DNA from 2 places in the Neisseria weaveri genome. Region 1 is predicted to be linked to the other one. Evidence: predicted binding sites of a transcription regulator. Region 1 holds the regulator's gene; the other holds the start of a gene.
What was found. The regulator sigma-54, encoded in region 1, starts transcription at its own class of promoters, with help from an activator protein. The targets are predictions, from matches to a motif close to CTGGCACGCTTCATGCTT.
Positions count from the first base shown of each region.

Region 2: the regulator sigma-54 is predicted to act here: its motif matches at 3,123-3,140, upstream of EL309_RS05250 (pilin).

Region 1 covers NZ_LR134533.1:1,563,854-1,570,360, forward strand. Annotated here, with positions in the region: gene lptB (LPS export ABC transporter ATP-binding protein) at 1-569, shown strand, start outside; gene rpoN (RNA polymerase factor sigma-54) at 598-1,944, shown strand; gene hpf (ribosome hibernation-promoting factor, HPF/YfiA family) at 2,004-2,327, shown strand; gene prmA (50S ribosomal protein L11 methyltransferase) at 2,438-3,325, opposite strand; gene accC (acetyl-CoA carboxylase biotin carboxylase subunit) at 3,533-4,891, opposite strand; gene accB (acetyl-CoA carboxylase biotin carboxyl carrier protein) at 4,993-5,457, opposite strand; gene queA (tRNA preQ1(34) S-adenosylmethionine ribosyltransferase-isomerase QueA) at 5,845-6,507, shown strand, end outside.
Region 2 covers NZ_LR134533.1:1,070,036-1,076,542, forward strand. Annotated here, with positions in the region: gene EL309_RS05230 (hydrogen peroxide-inducible genes activator) at 1-101, shown strand, start outside; gene EL309_RS05235 (CopD family copper resistance protein) at 281-727, opposite strand; gene EL309_RS05240 (glycine zipper 2TM domain-containing protein) at 859-1,062, shown strand; gene EL309_RS10780 (OmpA family protein) at 1,259-1,648, opposite strand; partial or broken gene EL309_RS10785 (outer membrane protein assembly factor BamE) at 1,643-2,098, opposite strand; gene EL309_RS05250 (pilin) at 2,484-2,963, opposite strand; gene EL309_RS05255 (ComEA family DNA-binding protein) at 4,055-4,360, opposite strand; rRNA gene rrf (5S ribosomal RNA) at 4,659-4,771, opposite strand; rRNA gene EL309_RS05265 (23S ribosomal RNA) at 4,900-6,507, opposite strand, start outside.

The sequences.
Region 1 (6,507 bases):
TGATTGCGGCTGATGCAGGCAGCGTACTGTTGGACGGTAAGGAGATTGTGCACAGCCCCATTCATGAGCGTGCCCGATTGGGCTTGGGTTATCTGCCGCAAGAAGCCTCGATTTTCAGAAAAATGACCGTAGAGCAGAACATTCGTGCGATTCTGGAAATCAGTTTGCAGGATAAATCGAAAATCGACGATGAATTGGAACGTTTGCTTGCCGATTTGAACATCGGCAGATTAAGAGACAATCCGGCACCTTCTTTATCTGGAGGGGAGCGGCGCAGGGTAGAAATTGCACGGGTGTTGGCCATGCAGCCTCGTTTTATCTTATTAGACGAACCGTTTGCCGGTGTAGACCCGATTGCCGTTATCGATATTCAGAAAATTATCGCTTTTTTAAAAGAGCGCGGTATCGGCGTTTTGATTACCGACCATAATGTCCGCGAAACCTTACGCATTTGCGACCGAGCCTACATTATCAGCGAAGGGGCGGTGCTGGCTTCGGGAAAACCTGAGCAGCTGGTGCAGGATGAACAGGTTAGAGCGGTTTATCTGGGTGAAAATTTCGATTACTAAACAGAAAATTGCTGAATAAGAATAATCCATGAAGCAAAATGTCGGACTCAAACTCAGGCAAACCCAGCAGTTGAATTTGGGATTACAGCAGTCTTTGCGTATCTTGCAGATGTCCAGCCAAGAGTTGGAACGCGAGGTTGAAGATTGGTTGCAGGATAATCCCTTGCTTGAAAAAAATGATACGGAAACAGAGGCTGCTTTACAGCTGGAGCAGTTTACCGCTGCCGTCGGCAGCAGAAATATCGGTGGCGATGATGCCGAAGATATTTGGGCAACGATTGCGCACGAAGACAATTTCAACGAATACCTGCATAAACAGGTGTGCGAACATCCGCTGACACCGGTAGAGGCCGACAGGGTTCATCTGCTGATTGATTTTCTCGATGAACAAGGCTATCTCTCGGAGAGCTTGGATGAGATTGGCGAGCATATTCCTTTGGAATGGTCATTGGATCCCGATGCGTTGCAAGATGCTTTGGATTTATTGCAGAATTTTGAGCCGGCCGGTGTGGGTGCAGCCGATTTGGCAGAGTCGCTGTTGCTCCAATTGATGCGTTTGCCTGCATCTCCGGAACGCCAGGTGGCCGGCCAGATTGTCCGAACGATTTTGCATGAGCTTGGGCCGAGTAAGCAGCAGAACAAGGCAAAATGCCGGAAGTATTTTCCTGAAGCGGATGCCGGGCTGATTGAAGCGGCTTTGGCTATGATTGCTGATTTGAATCCTTATCCGGCATACGGTTTTGCCTCCGCAGAACCGACAGCATACATACAGCCCGATGTTTTTATCAAAGACACCAAAGACGGGTGGAAGGTGGTCGGTAATCAGCAAGCATGGCCGCAAATCGCATTGAACCAAGACTATTGTGAAATGCTTAAAGAGTCGGAAGAAGTCAGCGATGTTTGGAAAGAAAAACTTGCTGAAGCCAGACAGCGTATCGACAGCTTGGAAATGCGTAAAAATACGGTTGTGCGCTTGGCAGAGTATGTATTGTCCAAGCAAGAAGACTTTTTTACTTTCGGCGAAGTCGGTTTGGTACCGTTGCTGATGAAAGATGCGGCAGTGGAATTGGGTATTGCCGAAAGTACGGTTTCCCGTGCCGTAAACCAAAAATATTTAGCTTGCCCGAGGGGCGTGTTTGCGTTACGCTATTTCTTCACACAAGCCGTTGCCGCTTCCCGAGGCGAAGACACCAGCCAAAGTGCGGTTAAAGCCATGCTTTCCGAGCTGGTCAAAAATGAAAATAAGGAAAAGCCTTTTTCGGATGAAGCATTGGTGAAGCTGTTACAGAAACAGGGCGTTTCGATTGCACGGCGAACGGTGGCAAAATACAGGGAAGCATTGGGTATTCCTCCTGCCCATCAGCGCAAACCTTGAATACAGTATTTTGCAGCATGCATCGGCATTCTGCGTTTTCATACTAAAGGAGTGTTACCATGAATCTGAAAATTACCGGTCTGAACTTTGATGTTACGGAAGCCATTAAGAATCATGTCAACCAGAAGTTGGAACGTATCAACAGACATGCAGGCAATATTATTTCGGTTGCCATTACGTTGTCGGTTGAAAAAGTGAATAATAAAGCTGAGGCGGATGTGCATCTGGCAGGCAAGGATTTACATGTCGAATCAGTGGAAAGCGATATGTATGCGGCAATCGATATCTTGATGGATAAAGTCGACCGTGCCATTTTGAAACACAAAGGTAAAAGCAACGATGTGCGTGCAGTGGCAGCACCGGAGCCGGAAACCGAAGAGTAAAAGTGTTGCCGGTTTGAATGGCAATATTCATATAAAATGAAAATGAAGTAAAAAGGCCGTCTGAAAATTTTCAGACGGCCTTGTTTATGGTTGGCGGCGGATTGTACGATTTAGCGTTTGATACCGCTTAAACATGCCCAACCTTCATCTAGTTTAGCCGGTTGTAAGTCGAACCATTGCCCGTATATGCCGCTCATTTCTTCAACTTGCTCTTCCAGAATACCTGAAAGCACGATGCGTCCGCCTTGTCTGGTACGTTTGGCCAACATTTCACCAAGCATGCGTAAGGGGTTGGCGAGGATATTGGCGACCACGACATCAAATTGACCTTCGGGTAAATCTTCCGATAAGTAAAACTGTGCGTCTACTTGGTTTTGTGCCGCATTATCGCGACTGGATCGGATGGCCTGTTCGTCGATATCCACCCCCGTTGCACTTGCAGCTCCCAATTTCAGTGCGGCAATAGCCAGAATGCCGGAACCGCAGCCGTAGTCTAAGACTGATTCTCCGCCTTTTAAATTGTTGTCCAGCCATTGCAGGCATAAGTGTGTGGTCGGGTGGCTGCCCGTGCCGAAAGCCAAACCCGGGTCGAGCTGGAGGTTGATGGTGCCGCTATTCGGGGCTTCATGCCAAGAAGGAATCACCCACAGGCGTTCGGAAATTTGAATCGGATCGAATTGCGATTGGGTCAGCCGAACCCAGTCTTGTTCGGGCAATAACACCATTTCGTAAGGAGGGGTTTCAATTCCGCAGTCTGCGGCAGCAGCGGAAACGATGGGGTCGATATCGGTATGTTTGTCGAATAAGGCGATGACTTTGCTTTTCTGCCACAGTTGATCGGTCGGCATGCCAGGCTCGCCGAAAATAGGCTGTTCGTTACTGGTGCCGGCATAAGCATCTTCGATGGCGGCAGACAGGGCACCGTGTTCTATCAGGGAGTCCGACAGGGGTTCGGCGATAGATTCGTTTACGGCAATGGTAATTTGTTGGTATGACATATGGGCTTTCTTTGTGCTTCGGAGGCCGTCTGAAATTTCTGCAGATAGCTTGTGAGGTTATGTTGTCAATCGGGTTGGAATATTGGCGAATAGTCTTGTTTTGAGAAATAAGTTGATCCGCCATAGTTTTTTGTATTTTAACGGATTGCCTGATGTTTAAAAAGGCCGTCTGAATTTTCAGACGGCCTTTAGACTAAACTGGAAGAATCAGGCTTTTTGTGCTTTGCGTGCTTCCAGCCATTGTTCCAGGTAATGGATGCTTACTCCGCCTTCGCTAAATCCGGGGTCGACAAATAAATCGCGGTGCAGAGCCGTATTGGTTTTAATGCCGGTAATGGCCAATTCGGCCAAGGCAACACGCATTTTGGCCATTGCTTGCTCACGGGTTTTGCCGTGTACGCAGATTTTGCCGATTAAGCTGTCGTAGTTGGGCGGAATGCGGTAGCCTTGATAAATGTGGCTGTCAACTCGAATACCCAAGCCGCCGGGAAGATGGCAGCTTTCAATTAAACCCGGGCTGGGGATAAAGTTGTATGGGTCTTCTGCATTGATACGGCATTCGAAAGCATGACCTTCCAATACGATATCTTCTTGTTTGTATTGCAGCGGCAAACCGGCGGCAACGCGCAGCTGTTCTTGAACGATATCGACACCGCTGATCAATTCGGTTACCGGATGCTCCACCTGTACGCGGGTATTCATCTCGATAAAGAAGAATTCGCCGTCTTCGTATAGAAACTCAAAGGTACCCGCACCGCGATAGCCGATACGTTTACAGGCTTCCACACAGGCGTTGCCGATTTTCTCGCGTTCCGCTTGAGTAATGCCGGGAGCAGGTGCTTCTTCGATGACTTTTTGATGGCGGCGTTGCATGGAGCAATCGCGTTCGCCCAAGTAAATGGCATTGCCGTGTTCGTCGGCCAAAACTTGGATTTCGACGTGGCGTGGGCGCTGCAGATAGCGTTCCATATAAACCATCGGGTTGCCGAATGCGGCACCGGCTTCGGCTTTGGTCATTTCAACCGAGCGCAGCAAGTCTTCTTTTTTCTCGACCACGCGCATACCGCGTCCACCGCCGCCACCTGATGCTTTGATGATGACGGGGAAGCCGACTTGGTCGGCAATTTTCAGGATTTCTTCGTCGTTGTCGGGCAACGCGCCTTCAGAACCGGGTACGCAGGGTACGCCGGCTTCGATCATGGCGTGTTTGGCCGAAACTTTATCGCCCATTAAGCGGATGGTGTCTGCACGCGGGCCGATAAAGGTAAAACCGGATTCTTCCACTTGTTCGGCAAAGCTGGCGTTTTCAGCCAAGAAACCGTATCCGGGGTGAATGGCATCGGCACCGGTTACTTCGGCGGCGGAGATGATGGCCGGAATATGGAGATAGCTTTGCGGAGAGGGTGCAGGGCCGATACATACGGACTCGTCTGCCAGTTTGACATGAAGGCTGTCTTTGTCTGCTTCGGAGTGCACTGCAACGGTGGCAATGCCCATTTCGCGGCAGGCGCGTAATACGCGGAGTGCGATTTCGCCACGGTTGGCAATCAAGACTTTTTTCAGCATAGTTTTCTTTCAGAATGGAGTAAAAAGCCAAAAGGGCTTTTGTTCTGATCGGTTTCAGACGGCCTTATGCATAATCGGATGAGGCCGTCTGAAAAACGGGCTTATTCGATAATGAATAAAGGTTCGCCGAATTCGACGGGGTGGCCGTTTTCAACCAGGATTTCTTTCACTACGCCTGATTTTTCCGCTTCGATTTCGTTCATCAGTTTCATGGCTTCGATAATGCACAGGGTGTCGCCGGCTTTAACGGTTTGGCCTACTTCTACGAATGCGGGAGCAGTCGGACTCGGAGCGCGGTAGAAAGTGCCGACCATCGGTGATTTTTGTGCGCCGCTCAAATCGCGTGCAGCCGAAGGTGCGGCTGTCGGGGCTGCTGCGGGAGCAGGCGTTGCGGCCGGTGCGGCAACAACCGGTGCGCTGTGCTGCACCGGTGCTGCGTAGATGGCTTGTTGCGGTGCGGTTGAGCGGGTAATGCGTACTTTTTCTTCGCCTTCCGTCACTTCGATCTCGGCAATGCCGGATTCTTCAACCAAATCGATCAGCTTTTTCAGTTTTCTTAAGTCCATAATTATTTTCCTTTTGGTAAGGTAGGTGTTGCAGCCGATGGCTGCAAGCACGGAATTTCGTCTGCTCCGCTTGGGTGGGGGAGTGTGCGGAAGATGGGGTGCCAAACAGGATTTTTCTTAAATTTTCCTATGCTGTTTATTCCGCATGGTTTTGAAAATGATAATGGCGCATTTTCGCTAACTTGCTGTTAAATGTCTAGTAAAATATCAAAAATAAGTAGTTTTTTCGAATTATATGTAATTTCGGGCATTCTGTTTTGCGGGTTCGTTTTATGATGAGTAATTATTCTAAATATTGCTGTTTTGGGGGCCTTCGAGATTTTGAGGCCGTCTGAAATTTAGAATTGCGTATAATGGGCGGTTTGTTGGTTTTTGGATTAAAAGTTCATGCATATTTCGGATTTTGATTTTGAATTGCCGGATGATTTGATTGCGCAACATCCTCCCGAAATCCGCGGAAGCAGCCGTTTGTTGGTTGCTTGTCCCGGAGAGCCGTTGGGGGACGGGCAATTTGAACATTTGCCGGATTGGATTGCTGCCGGTGATGTTTTGGTATTTAACAATACTAAAGTGATCAAAGCGCGTTTGTTCGGAATGAAAGCCAGCGGCGGTAAGATTGAAGCGTTGGTGGAGCGTGTTTTGGATGAGCATACGGCTTTGGCGCACATCCGTTCTTCAAAATCACCGAAGCCGGGTACGGAGCTGGTGTTTGAGGGCGGGATCCGCGCTGTGATGGTGGAGCGTGCGGGCGAGTTGTTCTGCTTGCGTTTTGACGGTGAAAAGAATGTTTATGAGTTGTTGGAAGAAAACGGTCATTTGCCGTTGCCGCCTTATATAGAACGTGCGGCGGGTGAGGAGGATGACAGCCGTTACCAAACGGTTTATGCCAAGCATCAAGGAGCGGTTGCCGCTCCGACGGCTGGTTTGCATTTTACCGAGGCTTTGTTGCAACGATTGCGCGATAAAGGTGTTTGCACGACTGAAGTCACACTGCATGTGGGGGCGGGGACGTTTCAGCCTGTGCGCGTGGAAAATGTTGCCGAACATAAA
Region 2 (6,507 bases), 490 kb from region 1:
TGGCACACCGCCGCAACTTCGTCCGCCCCAAAGCACTGGCCGCCATCCGCACCGCCATTCTCCAATCCAAGCTGAACGGCGTACAATTTATCAACTCATAAACACAGCAAAAACCAAACCGGTTTTTACCCACATACCAAAGGCCGTCTGAATTTTCAGACGGCCTTTCCATCATCGCACAATCAATATCCGCCGATTCGGCAGCACAACTCCCCCCCCGAGCAAACCCCGCTCACAGCCTGCAAAAAGCCGTCTGAAAATTCAGACGGCCTCAACCATATCAACCCGCTATATAAAACATCGACTTAGCCAAAAACACAATCGCCGCCATATGCAGCATAACCGCAATATGGATATATTTAGAAAACCCGGCCGTCATCGTTCCCTTACGCATTTTTCTAACCGCCGCCACAAAATGCCCCAACACACTAAACGCCAACACAATCTTCAAGCCCAGCTGAATACCGAACGCCGAAGCAAAAGGATCCGCCAACACACCACCATAACGGTGCAACATCACCAAGCCCGACAAAAACAACGTCCCCACCACCCACGGCATCACACGGGTCGCACGATACGACAAAGCCCGCTCCACCTCCCGTCTCGACTCACGCGAAACACGCTTGGTATGCAGCACCGACAACACCAACGCCTCAAAAAACACACCGCCCACAAACACCACCGCACAAAACAAATGCACAATGTGCGCCACCGCATAATGTCCCACAATCACCCCTTTAACAATCTTTTCCGGTTTTAACAGTATTTATATCTAAGATATAAACATCTTGCAAATCTTCTGCCATACTATGCCACACATCACATCAAACCACTTCTTATTCTTACAGGAGTATTCACATGAAATCAATTATGTTTAAAACCATCGCCCTGGTATCCGTTGCCGCTTCATTAACCGCATGCAGCAACATGAACACCACCCAGCGCAACGCAGCAACCGGCGCCGTAATCGGCGGCGTAGCCGGCAACTTGTTGGGCGGCGATACCGGTTCGACTCTCGGCGGCGCAGCCTTGGGCGGTGTAATCGGCAGCCAAGTAAAATAACAGTCTGCCACACAACGGCGGCCTAAATTCAAAACACACCGCCGTAACCGCACCCAAAAACATCAATCACGCTTCACAAATAAACACAACAAAGGCCGTCTGAAAATTCAGACGGCCTTTCATCTTCCCCAACTACTCAAACCCAAACAAAAAGCCGGGCAAAACACCCGGCCTTTCCACGCATCACAGTCTGAGCCTATTCAACCGTGAGCTCGCCCAAACCGTCCACCTCGATTTCAACACGGCGGTTCGGCTGCAAACAAGACACCAACTCCGCATGAGACAAATGCTTGCCGCACTGCTTAACCGGCTGACGCTCGCCCAAACCGCGCGCACTCATCACCCCCGCAGGCACACCCTTGCTCACCAAATAACGGCGCACCGTTTCCGCACGGCGCGCAGACAAGCCCGAATTATAGCCCCGCTCGCCCAAACGGTCGGTATGCCCGATAACACGGATAGAATGCACGCGCTCAAAACGCTTCAACTCCTCCGCAAACTTATCCAACTTCTCCTTACCCGTCTTCCGGATATCCCCCAAACCGCTCTTATCGAAAGCAAACAACACATCCGCACCCAACACCACACGCTTCAAACGGTACTTAGGCGAAGCCGGCTCCGGCGGACAAACCGCATCTTGCGGATCCACAGCCTTCCAGAAAAAACTGCGCGTAAACTTATCCTTATCGTACAACACCTTAAACTGACAAGTCGTTACCCCGTCCGTACCCTGGCCCGGCGTATGGAAATGAAACAGATAATCCCATTCCCGCACACCAAACATACCTTCATCATAATGCGGACGGCCAAGCAGCTTATACAGCTCGTCTTTAGTCATTCCCGCTTTCACATTCGCCAGCTCGTCGGCAGTCGGAAACGTCCCCCTATCCTGATTGAAAGTAACCGAATAAGGCTTCGGAAACACCGGCTCATCAGTCGTACCGTCCGCCTTCACCACGCTCTTGGTCGCACAAGCCGACAACAGCGCCGTCGCCAACAAACCCAACGCCCCTTTGGCATAACCTTTATATTTCACAATATCCCCCTATTCAAAAACATAAAAAATATCCGGTCTTATCGCAGACACCATAAACCAAGAATATAACAATATCCTAAGAAATAAACAATTGAATAATAATTATTAAGGGAATTTTAAAAACAGAGTGTATGATGCAAGCAAAAGAAAAGGCAAAGCAGAAAACACAGTAGAAAAACAGACGGCCTAAAACCCGCACAACTGGATTTTAGGCCGTCTGAAAAATCAATATCACAACGAAAAAACCCAAACGGCTTTAATAAAACATAAGATCTATCAAACCGAATGAAAGCGTGCGGAACTAAATAGCAAATTCATTTTTATATTTATTTTTAAATACAAAAAAAGCGGGAAAACCCGCTTTTTTTGTAAAACATTTATTTAATTAAGTAGAAGCTTTAGCAGCATCAGGACGGCAAACAGATGGCAGGAATTTCGTTGGAATACCATTAGTTGTATCCTTTGTAGTATCACATTCCCACTTAAATGAACCGCCGGCTTTTACTGCTTTTAAGGTTAAAGTTTTACCTTTAATATCTTCATTTACACCGCTGCCTTTCATCTTTGCAGTAATGTAGCCTGTGCTATTTGCTGTAGAAACCTCTACAGATTCAACATATTTACCATTAATGTCAGCTTTAGCAGCAACACCTGCCGCTGCATTATCAGCAGGCCATGCACCTTTATCGGCATAATATTCGGTTACCGCAGATTTTTGGCCTTCAGCCAAAGAAAACGCTTCAGAAACTTGTGCACGCGCTGTGTAATCTTGGTAAGCAGGCAGCGCAATCACCGCCAAAATACCGATAATCGCAATAACGATCATCAACTCGATCAAAGTAAAACCTTTTTGTAAAGCTTTCATAGTTTATAAACTCCCAAAGTGAAAAAATTATATTTATTTAATCCGTAATATGTTTGGCTTTGTCTGGTGTAACAAAACATTTAGAGAAGGAATATTCAGCTTGCCCGCCGATACCATCCCCTTTTTATTTAATACAGTACCAAGCGGACAACTTTATACATGCATATACCGTGCCAATTTCAAAAAAAATACAAAAAATCATAACATATTGTTTTCAATAGAATTAAATAAAATAAACGCAGACACTATCACAAACAGAAAAAACTGAATGACATTTTCTGTCATGCCAAGTAACGATTTATGTATGTTACTTCTCTTATAGTTGGAAACTGACTTATTTTGTCATACACAATTTTGGCATAAAACATCAAGAATACAACCAAAAATGATTATTAAATATTCATTTGTCAATTTTAAACACAAAAACCCTAAAATTAATCCAACCAGCATAAATCCACACCACCAACCACCCGAAATCCAAAAACAGAAAAAGAGCACAATTATGCCAAAAAATATCGAATTTAACGTAAATTATCAATTCCGATAAACCAAAATGGAAATAACTGCCCGAAAATAAAAATCCCTAACAAAAACAACCAAAAACCAACCCACCAAACCAGCACACACATCCCAAACCCCACCAATACAGAATAACCAAATCCCCCCTAACAAAAATCGGCACATAACCTTTATCCATATTTCCCATTCCGAATATTACCGTTAAAAACAAGGCCGTCTGAAATTTCAGACGGCCTCTAATCCCAACACATTACCCCTATCTCCAAACACAATAAAAATAACTTCCTTGTTCTAACTAACCCGCCAACCCAACCCGATTCCCCCATACCGATCACCCACCCGCCGTTAACCAGCACCCATATCCGCCAACACCCCCACTATCTTTACCCACCAACGGCAAACGGCAAACCGATATTAATAGATAGACACACTCAAATCTTTTTATAGACGGCCTAACCCTTTTCAGACGGCCCAACCCCATACAAACAAAGCCGCCCCTAAGGACGGCTTCTCCGACAGATACGTACCAACCCGGTACGCCCCCGGACAGACTGCGCGGACCCTCCGTCCGCTTAAGGTTTTTTGCTTCCGTCTTTCTTCGCCAGCGGCTTCGCCTCCTTCTTCTTCACCTCCGCCACCGTCGCCTCATCCTTCAGACGGCCGTACACGCCTTCGCCTATCCCCTTCACCTTCTTCAAGTCCTCCACCGCTTTGAACGGACCGTTCGCACTGCGGTAGGCCACAATCGCCTCCGCCTTCGCCGGACCGATACCCGGCAGCGCCTTCAATTCCTCCGCCGTTGCGGTGTTGATGTTCACCGCCGCCAAGGACAGCGCCGACAGCAGCACTCCGGCCAAACCCAACAGATATCGTTTCATCGTCTTCCCCTTTCTTAAATCCGGTTGGCATCACGGTGCGCTTCCGGCATCGGTATGCAGAAACCGCACCTCAAGCCGTCTATCATAAAGAGATTCCGGTTCGGATTCAACCGTTTTATTCATTTCGGAAACTGTTACTCTAATTATCCAACACCGGACGGGGCTTCCGCCACGTTTTCACCACCTCACGGCCGTTTGCAGCACCCGCCCGCACGATAAGGACGGCACAGCACAGAAGAGAAGGTATGCAAATGAAGAAACCCCTGACGGCAAATGCAGTCAGGGGTTCGGAATGGGTGTCTGGCAGTGACCTACTTTCACATGGGTATCCACACTATCATCGGCGCTGAGTCGTTTCACGGTCCTGTTCGGGATGGGAAGGCGTGGGACCAACTCGCTATGGCCGCCAGACGTAAACTGTACAAATCGGTAAGCCGTCCGAATTACTTGAATTCAGAACCAACAATCAATATTCGGTAATGTTTGTATCGTATCCTGTCAGGATACAGTAAGCTTTCATCTGAAGTTCTTCAAATGATAGAGTCAAGCCTCACGAGCAATTAGTATCGGTTAGCTGCACGCATTACTGCGCTTCCACACCCGACCTATCAACGTCCTGGTCTCGAACGACTCTTTAGTGCGGTTAAACCGCAAGGGAAGTCTCATCTTCAGGCGAGTTTCGCGCTTAGATGCTTTCAGCGCTTATCTCTTCCGAACTTAGCTACCCGGCGATGCGACTGGCGTCACAACCGGTACACCAGAGGTTCGTCCACTCCGGTCCTCTCGTACTAGGAGCAGCCCCCGTCAAACTTCCAACGCCCACTGCAGATAGGGACCAAACTGTCTCACGACGTTTTAAACCCAGCTCACGTACCACTTTAAATGGCGAACAGCCATACCCTTGGGACCGACTACAGCCCCAGGATGTGATGAGCCGACATCGAGGTGCCAAACTCCGCCGTCGATATGAACTCTTGGGCGGAATCAGCCTGTTATCCCCGGAGTACCTTTTATCCGTTGAGCGATGGCCCTTCCATACAGAACCACCGGATCACTATGTCCTGCTTTCGCACCTGCTCGACTTGTCGGTCTCGCAGTTAAGCTACCTTTTGCCATTGCACTATCAGTCCGATTTCCGACCGGACCTAGGTAACCTTCGAACTCCTCCGTTACTCTTTGGGAGGAGACCGCCCCAGTCAAACTGCCTACCATGCACGGTCCCCGATCCGGATGACGGACCTGGGTTAGAACCTCAAAGACACCAGGGTGGTATTTCAAGGACGGCTCCACAGAAACTGGCGTCTCTGCTTCTAAGCCTCCCACCTATCCTACACAAGTGACTTCAAAGTCCAATGCAAAGCTACAGTAAAGGTTCACGGGGTCTTTCCGTCTAGCAGCGGGGAGATTGCATCTTCACAACCATTTCAACTTCGCTGAGTCTCGGGAGGAGACAGTGTGGCCATCGTTACGCCATTCGTGCGGGTCGGAACTTACCCGACAAGGAATTTCGCTACCTTAGGACCGTTATAGTTACGGCCGCCGTTTACTGGGGCTTCGATCCGATGCTTGCACATCTTCAATTAACCTTCCAGCACCGGGCAGGCGTCACACCCTATACGTCCACTTTCGTGTTAGCAGAGTGCTGTGTTTTTAATAAACAGTCGCAGCCACCGATTCTCTGCGACCCTCCAATGCTTACAGAGCAAGTCTTTCACATCGAAGGGCATACCTTCTCCCGAAGTTACGGTATCAATTTGCCGAGTTCCTTCTCCCGAGTTCTCTCAAGCGCCTTAGAATTCTCATCCTGCCCACCTGTGTCGGTTTGCGGTACGGTTCTGATTTAGCTGAAGCTTAGTGGCTTTTCCTGGAAGCGTGGTATCGGTTACTTCATGTCCGTAGACACTCGTCATCACTTCTCGGTGTTAAGAAGACCCGGATTTGCCTAAGTCTTCCACCTACCGGCTTAAACAAGCTATTCCAACAGCTTGCTAACCTAACCTTCTCCGTCCCCACATCGCACTAAATCAAAGTACGGGAATATTAACCCGTTTCCCATCGACTACGCATTTCTGCCTCGCCTTAGGGGCCGACTCACCCTACGCCGATGAACGTTGCGTAGGAAACCTTGGGCTTTCGGCGAGCGGGCT